Regions from separate parts of the Phyllobacterium sp. 0TCS1.6A genome, predicted to be linked through region 2. Evidence: riboswitches for the same ligand, from Rfam matches in the RefSeq annotation. Region 2 holds a riboswitch; each other region holds the start of a gene.
The links. Region 2 has a riboswitch for cobalamin ahead of OSJ75_RS05280 (hypothetical protein). Riboswitches for the same ligand answer to the same signal wherever they lie in the genome.
Positions count from the first base shown of each region.

Region 1: another riboswitch for cobalamin. It lies ahead of OSJ75_RS01740 (CbtB domain-containing protein); the one in region 2 lies ahead of OSJ75_RS05280 (hypothetical protein).
Region 3: another riboswitch for cobalamin. It lies ahead of OSJ75_RS19130 (aromatic ring-hydroxylating oxygenase subunit alpha); the one in region 2 lies ahead of OSJ75_RS05280 (hypothetical protein).
Region 4: another riboswitch for cobalamin. It lies ahead of OSJ75_RS20510 (ABC transporter ATP-binding protein); the one in region 2 lies ahead of OSJ75_RS05280 (hypothetical protein).

Region 1 is NZ_JAPMAB010000001.1:370,059-373,510, reverse strand. It holds gene cobW (cobalamin biosynthesis protein CobW) at 1-486, opposite strand, end outside; gene cobU (bifunctional adenosylcobinamide kinase/adenosylcobinamide-phosphate guanylyltransferase) at 491-1,015, opposite strand; gene OSJ75_RS01745 (CbtA family protein) at 1,015-1,725, opposite strand; gene OSJ75_RS01740 (CbtB domain-containing protein) at 1,835-2,014, opposite strand; cobalamin riboswitch at 2,061-2,296, opposite strand; gene OSJ75_RS01735 (cobyric acid synthase) at 2,340-3,452, opposite strand, start outside.
Region 2 is NZ_JAPMAB010000002.1:230,824-234,275, forward strand. It holds gene adh (aldehyde dehydrogenase) at 1-587, opposite strand, end outside; gene OSJ75_RS05275 (GAF domain-containing protein) at 765-1,736, opposite strand; gene OSJ75_RS05280 (hypothetical protein) at 1,795-2,034, opposite strand; cobalamin riboswitch at 2,126-2,382, opposite strand; gene OSJ75_RS05285 (peroxiredoxin) at 2,623-3,282, shown strand; gene OSJ75_RS05290 (hypothetical protein) at 3,418-3,452, shown strand, end outside.
Region 3 is NZ_JAPMAB010000010.1:39,383-42,834, reverse strand. It holds gene OSJ75_RS19140 (SDR family oxidoreductase) at 1-17, shown strand, start outside; gene OSJ75_RS19135 (L-fuconate dehydratase) at 27-1,304, shown strand; cobalamin riboswitch at 1,414-1,609, shown strand; gene OSJ75_RS19130 (aromatic ring-hydroxylating oxygenase subunit alpha) at 1,720-2,961, shown strand; gene OSJ75_RS19125 (hybrid-cluster NAD(P)-dependent oxidoreductase) at 2,961-3,452, shown strand, end outside.
Region 4 is NZ_JAPMAB010000011.1:108,222-111,673, forward strand. It holds gene OSJ75_RS20500 (FecCD family ABC transporter permease) at 1-186, opposite strand, end outside; gene OSJ75_RS20505 (ABC transporter substrate-binding protein) at 187-1,143, opposite strand; gene OSJ75_RS20510 (ABC transporter ATP-binding protein) at 1,140-1,949, opposite strand; cobalamin riboswitch at 2,245-2,454, opposite strand; gene OSJ75_RS20515 (DUF2126 domain-containing protein) at 2,621-3,452, shown strand, end outside.

The sequences.
Region 1 (3,452 bases), on a different contig from region 2:
ATGATCGAGCGATTCGTCCTGCGCCCTTTGTGCATCGACCTTGCCGTGATCATCTGCAAAACGGCCCTCGGAGACCGCAGCGGCATCGATGACCGTCACAACGCCATCGACGGTGACCTGCGTCTTGATTTCCGGCCAATTGAAGGCTGCCACCAGCGGCTGGGGTAGTGCCAGGCCGGACGTCTCGATGACGATATGATCAGGCCGATCCTCGCGGTCCAACAGCTTGGTCATTGTCGGAATGAAGTCATCGGCCACGGTGCAGCATATGCAGCCATTGTTGAGTTCGATGACGTCCTCGTCCCGGCAGGCTTCGATGCCGCAGCCCTTGAGCAGTCCGCCATCGACGCCGAGATCGCCAAATTCGTTGATGATCAGCGCGATACGCTTGCCATCTGCGTTTTCCAGCAGATTGCGGATCATCGTCGTCTTGCCCGATCCTAGAAAACCAGTGATTACCGTCGCCGGAATCTTGTGCCCCTGCATTTCATTATCCCTTCATTTTGAGCGGCAGCCCGGCTGCCAGAAAATAAACACTCGCGGCAACCTTGGCCACCGCCTGGTGGAGCCTGCCGGCATGGTCGCGGAAATCGCGCGCCATGCGGTTCTCCGGCACGATGCCGAGGCCCACTTCGTTCGATACGAGCAACGTCGCGCCTTCCAGCTTGGGCAGCAGCGCGACGAACCGCGCAATTTCCTCGTCCACATCCTTTTCAGCCATCATGAGGTTTGTCAGCCATAGCGTCAGGCAATCGACGAGAACCACATTCTCCGCCCCGCAATTCGCCTCCAGCGCCGCAACGAGATCGAGCGGCTCTTCTACCGTCACCCACGAAGCGCCACGTCCTTGTCGGTGAAGCGCGATACGCTGTGTCATCTCCTCATCCCAGGCACGCCCGGTTGCGATATAGACGAAGCGCTTGCCTGAACTTTCGGCTAGTCCTTCGGCAAAGCTCGACTTGCCGGACCGCGCGCCGCCAAGCACGAGCGTGCAGCCGCGATCCAGTTCATGCATCAGACTTCAAGCTCCGATTGAGCGTAAGTCTGCAGGAGCCAGCCCAGCGAGATACCGAGTACGGCCCAGAAGAAGAGGTTCGTCGCCAACGTCGATACGGCAAATTCCGATGCCAGCGTCGGCGGAACCGGCGAGGTGAGATTATCGGGCTCGGGCGCGCCGTAGAGATGAGGCGCGACGATGAGCGCAATGCCGGCGATCTTCGCCCAGATGAAATCTTTAAGCACGATCAGATAGAGGCCGCCGGCCGTGAGCAGAACTGTGACCAGCCACCAGGTCTGACGGGCCGCGAGATCGGCAGCGGGCATTGCGGGCAGTTCCGGCGCAAGGCTGAAAGCGGGTGCGAAGTTGAAGATGAAGAACCCTGCCAGACCCCAATAGACGCCGTTCTGCAACGTGATGCGACGGCCGAGAAACAGGGCGGCTGCGCCGGTCACCAGTGCAAAGCCCGCACCCGCAACGAGATTGATCAGCAAGGTATTGCCAAGCCGTCCTAACGGGAGTTCTGCCCCGGCCTCCTCGGCATGTTCATGCGGCGTCGCAGCGGCACCCTGCGCCGCATGGTCCGATTCGTGCGAATGCCCGCCCTCGCCTTCGAATTGTTCGGCGTGCAGGATCAGAGGTACGTTTCGGACATACATGGCCGGCGTGAGAAGGATACCGGCGAACAATCCGGCCACGATTGTAGCCAGAAGATATTTTACCAACATGGTTTCAGTCCCCATCGGAATACGATTGTGCCGATACCGCAACGATATCGGTCAAAACCGCAGGTTTTTCGGCAATCAAGCGCGCTAAAGAATCAGATTCAGCTTCGGCTCAGTGGCAGGGAAAACCGTAGGAATGGCGCGTATCATGCGCGGTATCGTGCAGCATGTCGGAATGGGCCATGCCGACGCCATAAATGATGAAGACACCGAGCAGCAGCGAGACGACAGCGGTCGTCATACGCGAAGCAAGCGGTATGGAAATCGTATTCGAAGTAGAAGTGGCAGCCATAACAACCTCCGTGCAGGGCCAGAAGGGACAATCCTTCGGTTCTGGGCATTATTGCCCTTTGACTGGCAGGTCTCCTGGCTCGCGGGTCATAAGATCCTTGCCTCCTTCCCGGTTTCCCAGTGGCTGCTGCAAGCGCTTCGGCTCGCAGCGATGGCATGATCCTATCCGCTCTACAGTCGCGGGGTCGGCTACGGTTGGACCGCCCTGATGGGTACGGTCGTCGTATTCCCTTTTGATCCCTAAGCCTTTGGCCAAGCGGGAACCAATCAATCCCGAACGTTAGTCACCAAGCGCGCGAAATGTCAAAACAAATCCGCCATGGCCTTCACCGGGAGATCGAACTGACGGAAAGGAGCGCATCGATGTCCAGAACCTGCTCGAGTTGCGCGGCGATGGCGTCAAGGGCGAGTTCCACGCCTGCCTTGTAATTCGACGGTTCCGCCACAACTCCCATCGAACGCAGAAACTGCGTCCTGAAATCGTCGGCGCCGAACAATCCATGGAGATAGGTTCCGAAAACCTTGCCGTCAGCGGAAGTCGCTCCATCATCGATCCCATTGATACGCGTCGCAGGCCGGGTGCAATCGGGCCCGGCAGTCCTGCCGAGATGGATTTCATATCCCTCCAGCGGCAAGTCGAAATGCAGCGAATGCGCCGTCACATTGCGCACGGTCTTTTCAGGCTCCATGATGGTCGTGACGTCGAGAAAACCAAGACCATCGACCTCTCGCGCAGGTCCCTCGATGCCGTCAGGGTCGAATATGCTGCGCCCAAGCATCTGGTAGCCGCCACAAATGCCGACAATCGTGCCTCCCCGCCGGCGATGGAGATGAAGATCCTGATCCCAGCCATTCGCTTTCAACTGCTGAAGATCGCCGATGGTGGATTTGGAGCCCGGAATGATGACAAGGCCGGCATCGGCCGGTATCCGCTCGCCTCGGTGCACCCAATTGAGTTCGACGGCCGGCTCGCTGCCGAGTGGATCAAGATCGTCGAAATTCGCGATCCGGTCGAGCACCAGCACGGCGATTTTCAGCGCGGGGCCGGCACTTCGGGTCAGCCGCTCCAGCACGACCGAATCCTCCGCCGGCAGGCGCGCCGCATCCTTGAGCCATGGAACAACGCCGAAGGAACGCCAGCCGGTAAAATCGGTGATCGATTTCAACCCTTCGTCGAACAGCGATACGTCGCCGCGAAACTTGTTTATGATATAGCCGGCGATCATGCCGCGATCCTCTTGCGGCAAAATGGTGTGTGTACCGACGATGGACGCGATGACACCGCCACGGTCGATATCGCCGACGAGCACCACCGGAACACCGGCGCGCGTTGCAAAGCCCATATTGGCGATGTCTCCCGCCCGCAGGTTGATCTCGGCCGGCGATCCCGCCCCTTCGACTATGACCAGGTCGGCGCCCTCCCCGACCCTGCCCCATGA
Region 2 (3,452 bases):
ATCGACGCCGGGGTCTGCTCGGCAGGCTTGAGCACCACGCAATTGCCCGCCGCCAGCGCCGGGGCAAGCTTCCACACCGCCATGAGGATGGGGAAATTCCACGGGATGATCTGTCCCACCACGCCGAGCGGTTCATGGAAATGATAGGCGACCGTATCATGGTCGATCTCGGATATCCCGCCCTCCTGCGCCCTGATGACGCCGGCAAAATAGCGGAAATGGTCGATGGCGAGCGGGATGTCGGCCGCGGTCGTCTCGCGGATCGGCTTGCCATTGTCCCAGGTCTCGGCCTGGGCCAGGACGGAGAGATTGTCCTCCATCACCTGCGCGATCCTGTTGAGCATGACGCTGCGTTCGGCAGCGCTGGTGCGGCCCCAGCCTTCCTTGGCGGCATGGGCGGCGTCGAGCGCCGCTTCCACGTCGCTGGCGTCCGATCGCGCCACCTCGCAAAGGACCTGGCCGTTCACCGGCGAGGTGTTCTCGAAATATCTGCCGGCCTTCGGTTCGACGAACTTGCCGCCGATGAAATTGCCGTATCTGGCCTTGAAGTTGGGTTTTACAGTGCGGTTGAATTCTACCTTGTTCATGGTTTCCTCCCTTGCGCCGGCTCCTGCAGCGGACTGCTGCAGATGCAATACGCGCGAATTTCCGGGCCGCCTCCTGCGGCTATGGAGAGCTTCGCGCGCTCTGGCGCGGCTGTCATCCCGCCATGGCGAGTTGATGCCGGCATTTGTCGCATATCTGCGACAGGCGATCGTCCCACACTAGTTCAGGCCGAGCTTCTTCAGCTTGCGGTGCAGCGTGGCGCGGCTCATGCCCATCATGCTGGCGGCAACGGAGACATTGCCATTGGCCCGGCGCAGCACGCGCTGGATGACGCTGCGTTCCGCCGCGGCGAAATCGGCGGCGGCGTCGCGTTCATGGCCCAGCAGATTGGCTGCCGGCAGCGGCGTCCGCAGGTTCTCGTCGGTGAGGCCCAGCAATTGCCGGGCGGAGCGCGACGCGCCGATGACGAGATCGTCCTGGTCGACCGCGATCAGCGCATTCAGCGCGCGCTCGCTGCCGGGGTCGCCCTCGGCCATGACGATGCGCGCCCGCGGGAAGGCCAGGCGGAAATTCTCGGCCTCCACCCGCCGCGCCGCGTCTGAGACCGCCATGCCGATCAGCCGCACCACGCCCTCGGTCAGGTCGGCGCGCGCCGAGGAAACGTCGATGACGGCCATCAGCCGGCCGCAATGATCGAAGATCGGCGCCGACGTGCAGGAAAGCGCCGTGTTGCGGCTGCGGAAATGCTGGTCGCGATGGATCGTCAGCGGCCGCTGTTCGGCGATCGCCGTGCCAATGCCGTTGGTGCCCTCGCTTTCCTCGCTCCATACGGCGCCGGTCCACAGGCCGACCTTCGAGAAAGTCGCGTCATCGCCCTCATAGCCGCGCCGGTCGACCGGCACGCCGTTCTTGTCGGCAAGCAGCACGCAGCAGCCGGCGCCGCCGACGGCGGAATAGAGGCGGTCGAGGGAAGCGGAGGCGGTGGATATCAGGGAGCCGAGCCTTTCGCGCGCTTCGCGCAATTCGCGGTCGGTGAGGATGATGGTCGGCCTGCGCTCGTCATCCGGCTGCAAGCCATAGAGGCGCATCGATCGCCCCCATGAAGCGACAAGCGCCGATTTCGCCGCTGCATTGCCGGTCAGCGCCGTCTGAATCTGTTCGGCATGCAAGCCGTTCTGACTTTTCTCCAAGTCCCTCCTCCCGAAGTCTTGGTCATCAACTTCAACACTAGGCCAGAACCGCCGCAGGTCAAGCCCTGACGGGCCGCTCAGCCTCGATGAGCGCACGGAACAATTCGTGCAGCCGCCGCGCCCCTTCATGCCGGCTGGCGGGAGATTCAAGCCGCGCCACTTCGCGCCGCGCCGCCTCGGCAATATCCGAGCCCTGCGGGCGCGACAGCAGCCAGCGCATGAAAACATCCTCGGGCGCGGTGGAGGCATCGACATCGCGGCGGATGCCGCTCCTGTTCTGGCAGAAGGAAAGACCCATGATAAAAACCCCGATCATCGTGATGGACGGGGCTTTGCGTCTGAATTGCAGCAGCGGGCCGATGCAAAGCGACACAGGACACCCCGCCCGTGGACATTCAACATGTTTCGGCAGGTCTCCTGGCTCACAGGTCATCATTGCTGGCCGGCCTTCCCGAAGCGGAAATTGCTTCAGTGGCTTACCGCACCATCCGCGAAACCCAGGGTTTGCGAATGGACGGGGACAGCAACTCGCTGTTTACAGTTGCGGGGGCAGCGTCGGCTTCGGCAGGCGTTCAAACCTGCCTCACGGACTTCCCTCTTAGCTCCCTGCCTTGCGGCAGGAAGAACCGGAACGGCGCTATAAGAACCACCGCCGGCCGATCCGTCAAGGGAGCATCGGCGATATACCGGGGAAACTCGGCCATGGCGGAACCGGCCGGCCTTGCGGCGCTCCCGGAGGCCGCCCCATTCTCCGCCTTTGCCATTGCTTCTTGCCTCTCTCGCGCTACAATCCCGGCGAAATTGGCGTGAACGGGAGCTTTTTGCGCGAGGAACGCGTCAAATCCTTCCGTTCTGGTGCCTGAACTCAGCGAAAATGGAGACAGCGATGGGCTTACGCATTAACGACACTGCGCCGGATTTCACTGCCGACACCACCCAGGGCGAGATCAGGTTCCACGACTGGATCAGGGACAGCTATGCGGTGCTTTTCAGCCATCCGAAGAATTTCACCCCGGTCTGCACCACCGAACTCGGCTACATGGCCGGTCTTGCGCCCGAATTCGAGAAGCGCAACGCCAAGATCATCGGCATCTCCGTCGATCCGGTCGAGAGCCATTCGAAATGGAAGAACGACATCAAGACGGCGACCGGACACGAGGTCGACTATCCCCTTATCGGTGACAAGGACCTGAAGGTCGCCAAGCTCTACGACATGCTGCCGGCCGAAGCCGGCGATTCTTCCGAGGGCCGCACCCCCGCCGACAATGCCACCGTGCGTTCGGTTTTCGTCGTCGGCCCCGACAAGAAGATCAAGCTGATCCTGACCTATCCGATGACGACCGGACGCAATTTCGACGAGATCCTGCGCGCCATCGACAGTATCCAGCTGACGGCGAAGCACCAGGTGGCGACTCCGGCGCAATGGAAACAGGGCGAGGATGTCATCATCACCGCCGCCGTTTCCGACGAAGACGCGGAAAAACGCTTCGGCGGTTTCGAGCGCGTCCTGCCCTATCTGCGCAAGACCAGGCAGCCGGCAGGCTGAGCGGCATCATCGCGACTTGATGGCTTGCGGGAGAAAATTCTCCCGCAGGCCGCTCCCGCGCAATGACATGCCCTGACGGGCGGGCCGAAACATGGTCTAACCCAACGTCGGAAGATCCGTGGAGGGATGTCTCCGATGAAGCCGTGCAAGAAGGTGAAATATTCCGACGG
Region 3 (3,452 bases), on a different contig from region 2:
GCGGCTGGACCGTCTGAGGAAAGAACATGACCCGCATTACCGACCTTCGCGTCTTCGATATCCGTTTTCCAACCTCCCAAAGCCTGGACGGATCGGATGCGATGAACCCCGATCCGGACTATTCCGCAGCCTATGTGGTGCTTGATACGGATACTGACGGCCTCTCGGGGCACGGCCTGACCTTCACCATCGGGCGCGGCAATGAAATCTGCTGCCTTGCCATCGAAGCGATGAAGCATCTTGTCATCGGCCTCGATCTTGCCTGGGTGAAGGAGAACCCGGGGCGGTTCTGGCGTTTCATCACCGGCGACAGTCAATTGCGCTGGATCGGGCCGGACAAGGGGGCGATGCATCTTGCTACCGGGGCCGTCGTCAATGCCGTCTGGGATCTGCTGGCCAAGCAGGCCGGCAAGCCGGTCTGGCAGCTCGTCGGCGAGATGACCGCCGAGGAGATCGTCGATATCGTCGATTTCCGCTACCTGACCGACGTGCTGACGCGGGACGAGGCTTTGGAAATTCTGCGCAAGGCAGAGCAGAGCAAGGCGGAACGCATCGAAACGCTGAAGCGCGAAGGCTATCCCTGCTATACGACATCCGCCGGCTGGCTCGGCTATTCCGACGAGAAGCTGCGCCGCCTGTGCCAGGAAGCGGTGGATGCGGGCTTCAATCATGTGAAGATGAAGGTCGGACGCGATCTGGAGGACGACATCCGCCGTCTTACGATCGCGCGCGAGGTCATCGGACCGGACCGCATCCTGATGATCGACGCCAACCAGGTCTGGGAAGTGGGCGAAGCCATCGACTGGGTGAAGAAGCTTTCCTTCGTGAAGCCGTTCTTCATCGAAGAGCCGACGAGCCCGGACGACGTTGCCGGCCACAGGAAGATCCGCGAGGCGATCCACCCGGTCAAGGTGGCGACCGGCGAGATGTGCCAGAACCGCATCATGTTCAAGCAGTTCATCGCCGAAGGCGCGATCGACGTGGTGCAGATCGATTCATGCCGCATGGGCGGCCTAAACGAGGTGCTCGCCGTCCTGCTGATTGCGGCCAAGTATCAACTTCCGGTCTGGCCCCATGCGGGCGGCGTCGGCCTTTGCGAATATGTCCAGCATCTGTCGATGCTCGATTATGTCGCCGTCTCCGGCACCAAGGAGGGCAGGGTGATCGAGTATGTCGACCATCTGCACGAGCATTTCGTCGATCCATGCGTCATACGCGATGCGGCCTATATGCCACCCTCGCTTCCCGGCTTCTCCATCGAGATGAAGCCCCAGTCCATCGAGCAATATCGATATCGCGGCTAGCACCTGCGAAAACCGCGTATCTGCGGCACGGCCGGCCATGAGGCGGGCCGTGTCGTCTTGCGTAAATGCCATGTCGTTTCCGCACCTATCCTTTTATCTTGCCTAGTGCTCATATGGAGCTGCTTGAGGTGCCGCTTCTAGGGGAGCGGAGAATTGGGAAGCCGGTCTGAACCCGGCGCTGCCCCCGCAACGGTGGTGGAGTAAAACGCGGCAAAAGAGCCACTGGGGAATTCCCGGGAAGGCGTCGCGGCGTCCTGCGAGGGAGCTCCAGAGCCCGGAAACCAGCCCCAGGCCATAAACCGACTGATCGCGGTGGGCGATCAAGGAGTATGATAATGCCCGGTATGCCCGTGCAGGCATCTTCTCCATCACCACCAGTCAGTTCTTTCGCAATATTGGCAGGCGAGGACACGACATGGATATTCAAGCGGAACTACTGAGAAGCCTCAGGCAGCGCAAACAGGGCTACGGGCTGGAGCAGCCCTTCTATTCCGATCCGGATTACTTCCGGCTGGACATGGAGACGATCTTCTACCGCGACTGGCTGTTCGTGGGCCATGATTGCGAGGTGGCGCGCCCCGGCAACTACTTCACCGTGCAGGTCGGCGACTATCCCATCGTCATCGTGCGCGACCGGGAGAAGAACATTCGGGCATTCCACAATTCCTGCCGCCATCGCGGTTCGCGCATTTGCGCGGGCGAGCGCGGAAGCTCGGCCAAGCTTGTGTGCCCCTACCATCAATGGACCTATGAACTCGACGGCCGGCTGCTGTTCGCGCGGCAGATGGGCGATGATTTCGATGCGAGCCAGTTCAGCCTGAAGCCGGTGCATTGCGAGAGCGTCGGCGGATATGTCTTCATCTGCCTTGCCCAGGTGGCGCCGGATTTTGGGCCTGCACGCGCGCTGCTAGAGCCGTATCTGGCCCCGCACCGCCTGACGGAAACGAAGATCGCCTATCAGAGCACGATTGTCGAGAAGGGCAATTGGAAGCTGGTATGGGAGAACAACCGCGAGTGCTATCACTGCGCAGGCAACCATCCTGAATTGTGCAAGACGTTCCCCGAAGCGCCGAGCGCAACCGGCATTCAGGGATCGAAGAGCGATCCGGAGATCGTCGCCCACTGGGACAAGTGCGAATCCGAGGGCCTGCCGAGCATATTCCGCATCTCCGACAATGGCCAATACCGTGCAACGCGGGTGCCGCTGCTGGGCGAGGCGGAAAGCTATACGTTGTCGGGCAGGCGCGCCGTCGGCCGCCAGTTGAGCGACGATGTCAATGCGCGCCGGATCGGCTCGCTGCTGCTTTATCATTATCCCGGTACCTGGAACCACATTCTCGCCGATCATGCCATCTCGTTCCGGGTATTGCCGCTCGGTCCGAACGAAACGCAGGTGACGACGAAGTGGCTGGTGCACAAGGATGCGGTCGAAGGCGTCGATTATACGATCGACGAGCTCACCCATGTCTGGCTCGAGACCAACGACCAGGATCGCAGGATCGTCGAGGAGAATGCATTCGGCATTCGCTCGCCTGCCTACGAGCCGGGACCCTATTCGCCCGAGCATGAGGGTGGCGTCCTGCAATTCCTCGAATGGTACGGCAACATGATGGAAAGCCGTCTCGGCGGCGACGCGAAGCTCAGCAGGGTGGCATGATGAACATGGGCGTTCCCCAGGGCCACGGTTACAAACATCTCGACCAGATGCAGCCGTGGAGCGACAGGCTGCACCTCCTGGAGTGCCTGTCGGTCGTCGAGGAAGCGCCCAACGTCAAGACCTTCACCTTTCGCTCCGACAATCAGAACTGGTTCCGGTATGAGCCGGGCCAGTTCATGACCTTCGAACTCGGGACGCAGCCCGAATCCATCCTGCGGACCTTCACGCTTTCGTCCAGCCCCTCGCGTCCGTTCACGATCGCCGTGACGGTGAAGGCGCAGGAGGAAAGCATCGGCGCCCGGTGGATGCTGGACAACCTCCTGCCGGGAATGCGGCTGAAGGCTTTCGGGCCGCTGGGGGATTTTTCGATCGCCAGGTATCCGGGCGACAAATATCTCTTCATCTCCGCGGGCTCGGGTGTCACCCCCATGATGTCCATGACGCGGTGGCTGCAGGATTGCGCGCCGCAGAGCGATGTCAGCTTCGTTGCC
Region 4 (3,452 bases), on a different contig from region 2:
GACGACGATGCGCTGGATCGGCAGCGGCGTGTCCGAGCCGCCAAGGCCAAGGCTGGCGGCAAGGGAGCGAATGACCTCTCCCGGCGCGATGAAGGTCGATCCATAGGCGACGGACAGCACGGCAAGCGTGGCGATCAGCACCACGCCCGCGCCCAGTCCGAAGATCGTGCGGCCCGGTATCTGCACTCAGAATGCTTCCGGGTGCATCGCGTTGGCGATCTTGGCGATTGCCTCGACATTGGCCGGCCCGGGCGTCAGTTCCGCATAGCGCAGGGCGACGAAGCGTTGGTTTCTCACCGCGTCGGTCTCCTTCATCGCCGGGTGCGATTTCAGGAAGTCGAGCAGCTTGGCATAGCCCGCATTGTCCTGGTAATCGAGCAGCACGAGGAATTGCGGGTTGCGCGCCGCCACGGTTTCCCAGGATGTCGTGCCCCAGCTGGTTTCCATGTCGGCCATGATATTGGTGCCGCCGGCTTCGGCGATCATCGCGGTCGGGATGGCGAACTTGCCGGCCGTGAAAGGCTTGTCGTCGCCTGAATCATAGAGGAAGACGCGGGTGCCGCTGTCGCTGCCGATCTTCGACCTTATCTCGGCCAGGCGCTCTTTCCAGCCGGCGATCAGCCTGTCGGCCTCGGCCTCCTTGCCGAAGATGATGCCGAGCTTCTTCATGTCGCCATAGAGCAGTTCCATGGTCGCCGCCGGCCTGTTCCTGTCGAGATGGATGCAGCTTTCCGTCAGCTCCAGCGTCTTGATGCCATAGGGCGCCAGCGTATCGGGCGTCACGTCGCCGCCGGGCTTCATGCCGTAATACCAGCCGGCGAAGAAGAAATCCGGGCTTGCCGCCACGAGGTTTTCCACGCTGGCATATTTCGGCGCGAGTTCCGGAATGTCGCCGAGCTGCTGCTTGAACGCATCGTCCAGCTTGTACCAGCCGGTAATGCCGCTGACGCCGACGATCGACGGCTGCAGGCCGAGCGCGAAGGCCATCTCGCTCATATTGATGTCCTGGATCACCGCCCGCTTCGGCGCGCTGTCGAAGGTGACGGAGCGGCCGCAGCTTTCGACGGTGACTGGGAAGGCAAGCGCCGGCAGCGGCACCAGCAGCGCAAGCATGTGAGCGAGGGATAGCGCGAACTTCTTCATGATTTGCTCCGTATGGGCTGGGATGCGGAATGGGGGAGGCTGGCCTCGAAGACCATCAGGTCGCGGTCCTGCGAGGGATGGCGCATCCTCAGCACGTCGAGGGCGAAGACGTCGCTGACGATCCGCGGCGTCAGGCATTCGTCCGGGGTGCCGGTCGCGACGACCCGACCCTGCTGCATGACGGCGATGCGCGTGGCGAAGGGGGCGACGAGCGGCAGGTCGTGCAGCACGGCGATCGTGGTGACGCCGAGGCCGCCGACCAGCGCCAGCAGCTCGCTTCGCGCCCGCGGATCGAGATGATTGGTCGGCTCGTCGAGGAAGAGCACTTTCGGCTTCTGGCAGAGGGCGCGGGCGAGCTGCATGCGCTGGCGCTCCCCGCCCGACAGCGAGGCGACCGGCCGGCGCGCGAATGCCGCCAGATCGACGCGGACAAGCGCCTCCTCGACGATTGCCGCGTCCTCGTCGCGCCTGAAGGCGCCGCTGTGCGGGATGCGGCCGAGCGCGACATAATCCTGCACGAGCAATTGCCCGGCGGGCGCATCGGTCTGGCCGACGACGGCGATCAGCCGGGCACGGTCGAGCGGCCGAAGCGCCGCAATGTCGTCGCCATGGATGCGGACGCTGCCGGAGGAGGGCTTCAGCAGCCCGGCCATCATGCGCAGCAATGTCGATTTGCCCGCGCCGTTCGGACCGATGATCGCCAGCCGCTGTTCGGCGCCGATCTCGAGGCTCGTCGGCTCGACCAGCATGCGGCCATTGCCGGCGCGGTAGCCGAGCGCATCCATCGACAGGGCGGGCTCACTCATTGAGATATCCTCGATGCTGCATGATGGGCAAGCCATAATGATATGTTATAACATGCGCAAGTGTCGGCGAGGCATTTGACCTTGCCGGGCCGCAGGGCGACGCTCACCCACGGAGCGGCGGGAGACGATGCGAAGAGGGCGGAGATACTTGCTTTCGGCGTTGGCATGTCCGGCTGTTCTGGAAGGGGTCAGCAGGGACGATTATGCCTCCGAAACGGACCGGGCCTTCGAATGGACCGGAAAAGTAGACGCGAATCTACCGGCACTGCATCGCCGCCGGCACACCCCGTCCGGTTCGAGTTATCCGTTTGATGGCAGGTCTCCTGGCTTGCGGGTCGTCATTCCGCCCTGCCTTCCCGGTTTCCCAGTGGCATATCGGGCTTCACTCACCGCCTACAGTTGCGGGGGCAGCCACGGCATCGGTCCCGTTTGGGTACGCCTTACCGTGTTCCCTTTTCATCTCCGGCTTTGTCGAACCGGAGAAACCATCGCTCGAATCTGTAACCCAAAGCGCAGGCAAAGGGAACAGCCCGCACTGGCCGGCTGGCGATAAAAAGCGGCAGGGAACAAATTTTGGGCGTGATCAAATTTTGAGCGTGACAAGGCCCCGCAGTAGGTTAGCTTAAGGTGGGCTTCGCACCCGAGGGATCTCTGTCTGGATATGAGGCCACATGGCAATACAAGCTGCGCTCTACCATCTGACGCACTATAAATATGATCGGCCCATCCGGCTCGGGCCGCAGATCATCCGGCTCCAGCCTGCGCCCCATTCCCGCACCAAGGTTCCAAGCCATTCGCTGAAGGTCAGCCCGGCCAATCATTTCGTCAATCTGCAGCAGGACCCATACGGCAATTTCCTCGCGCGTTTCGTCTTTCCGGAACCGGTGAGCGAATTGAAGATCGAAGTCGATCTCGTTGCCGACATGACCGTCTACAATCCGTTCGATTTCTTCGTCGAGCCGGAAGCGGAGACCTGGCCGTTCGAATATCCGCAGGAGCTGCGCCGGGACCTGTCGATCTATACGGAGCCCGAGCCATGCGGGCCGCTGGTGGCCGATTTCCTCGCCTCCATCGAGAGGACGCCGGTCAATACGGTCGATTTCGTCGTCGCGCTCAATGCCCGCCTGCAGCGCGAGATCGGCTATGTCATCCGCCTCGAGCCCGGGGTGCAGGAGCCGGAGGATACGCTGCGCGCCGGAACCGGCTCGTGCCGCGATACGAGCTGGCTTCTCGTCCAGGTACTGCGGAATCTCGGGCTGGCGGCGCGGTTCGTGTCCGGCTATCTCATCCAGCTCAAGCCGGACCTCGTGGCGCTCGACGGCCCGGCCGGCACCAGCGTCGATTTCACCGACCTCCACGCCTGGTGCGAGGTTTACCTGCCCGGTGCGGGCTGGATCGGCCTCGATCCGACTTCCGGGCTCCTGACCGGCGAAAGCCATATTCCGCTTGCCGCGACGCCGCATTATCGCAATGCCGCGCCGATATCGGGCATGGCCGAACCCG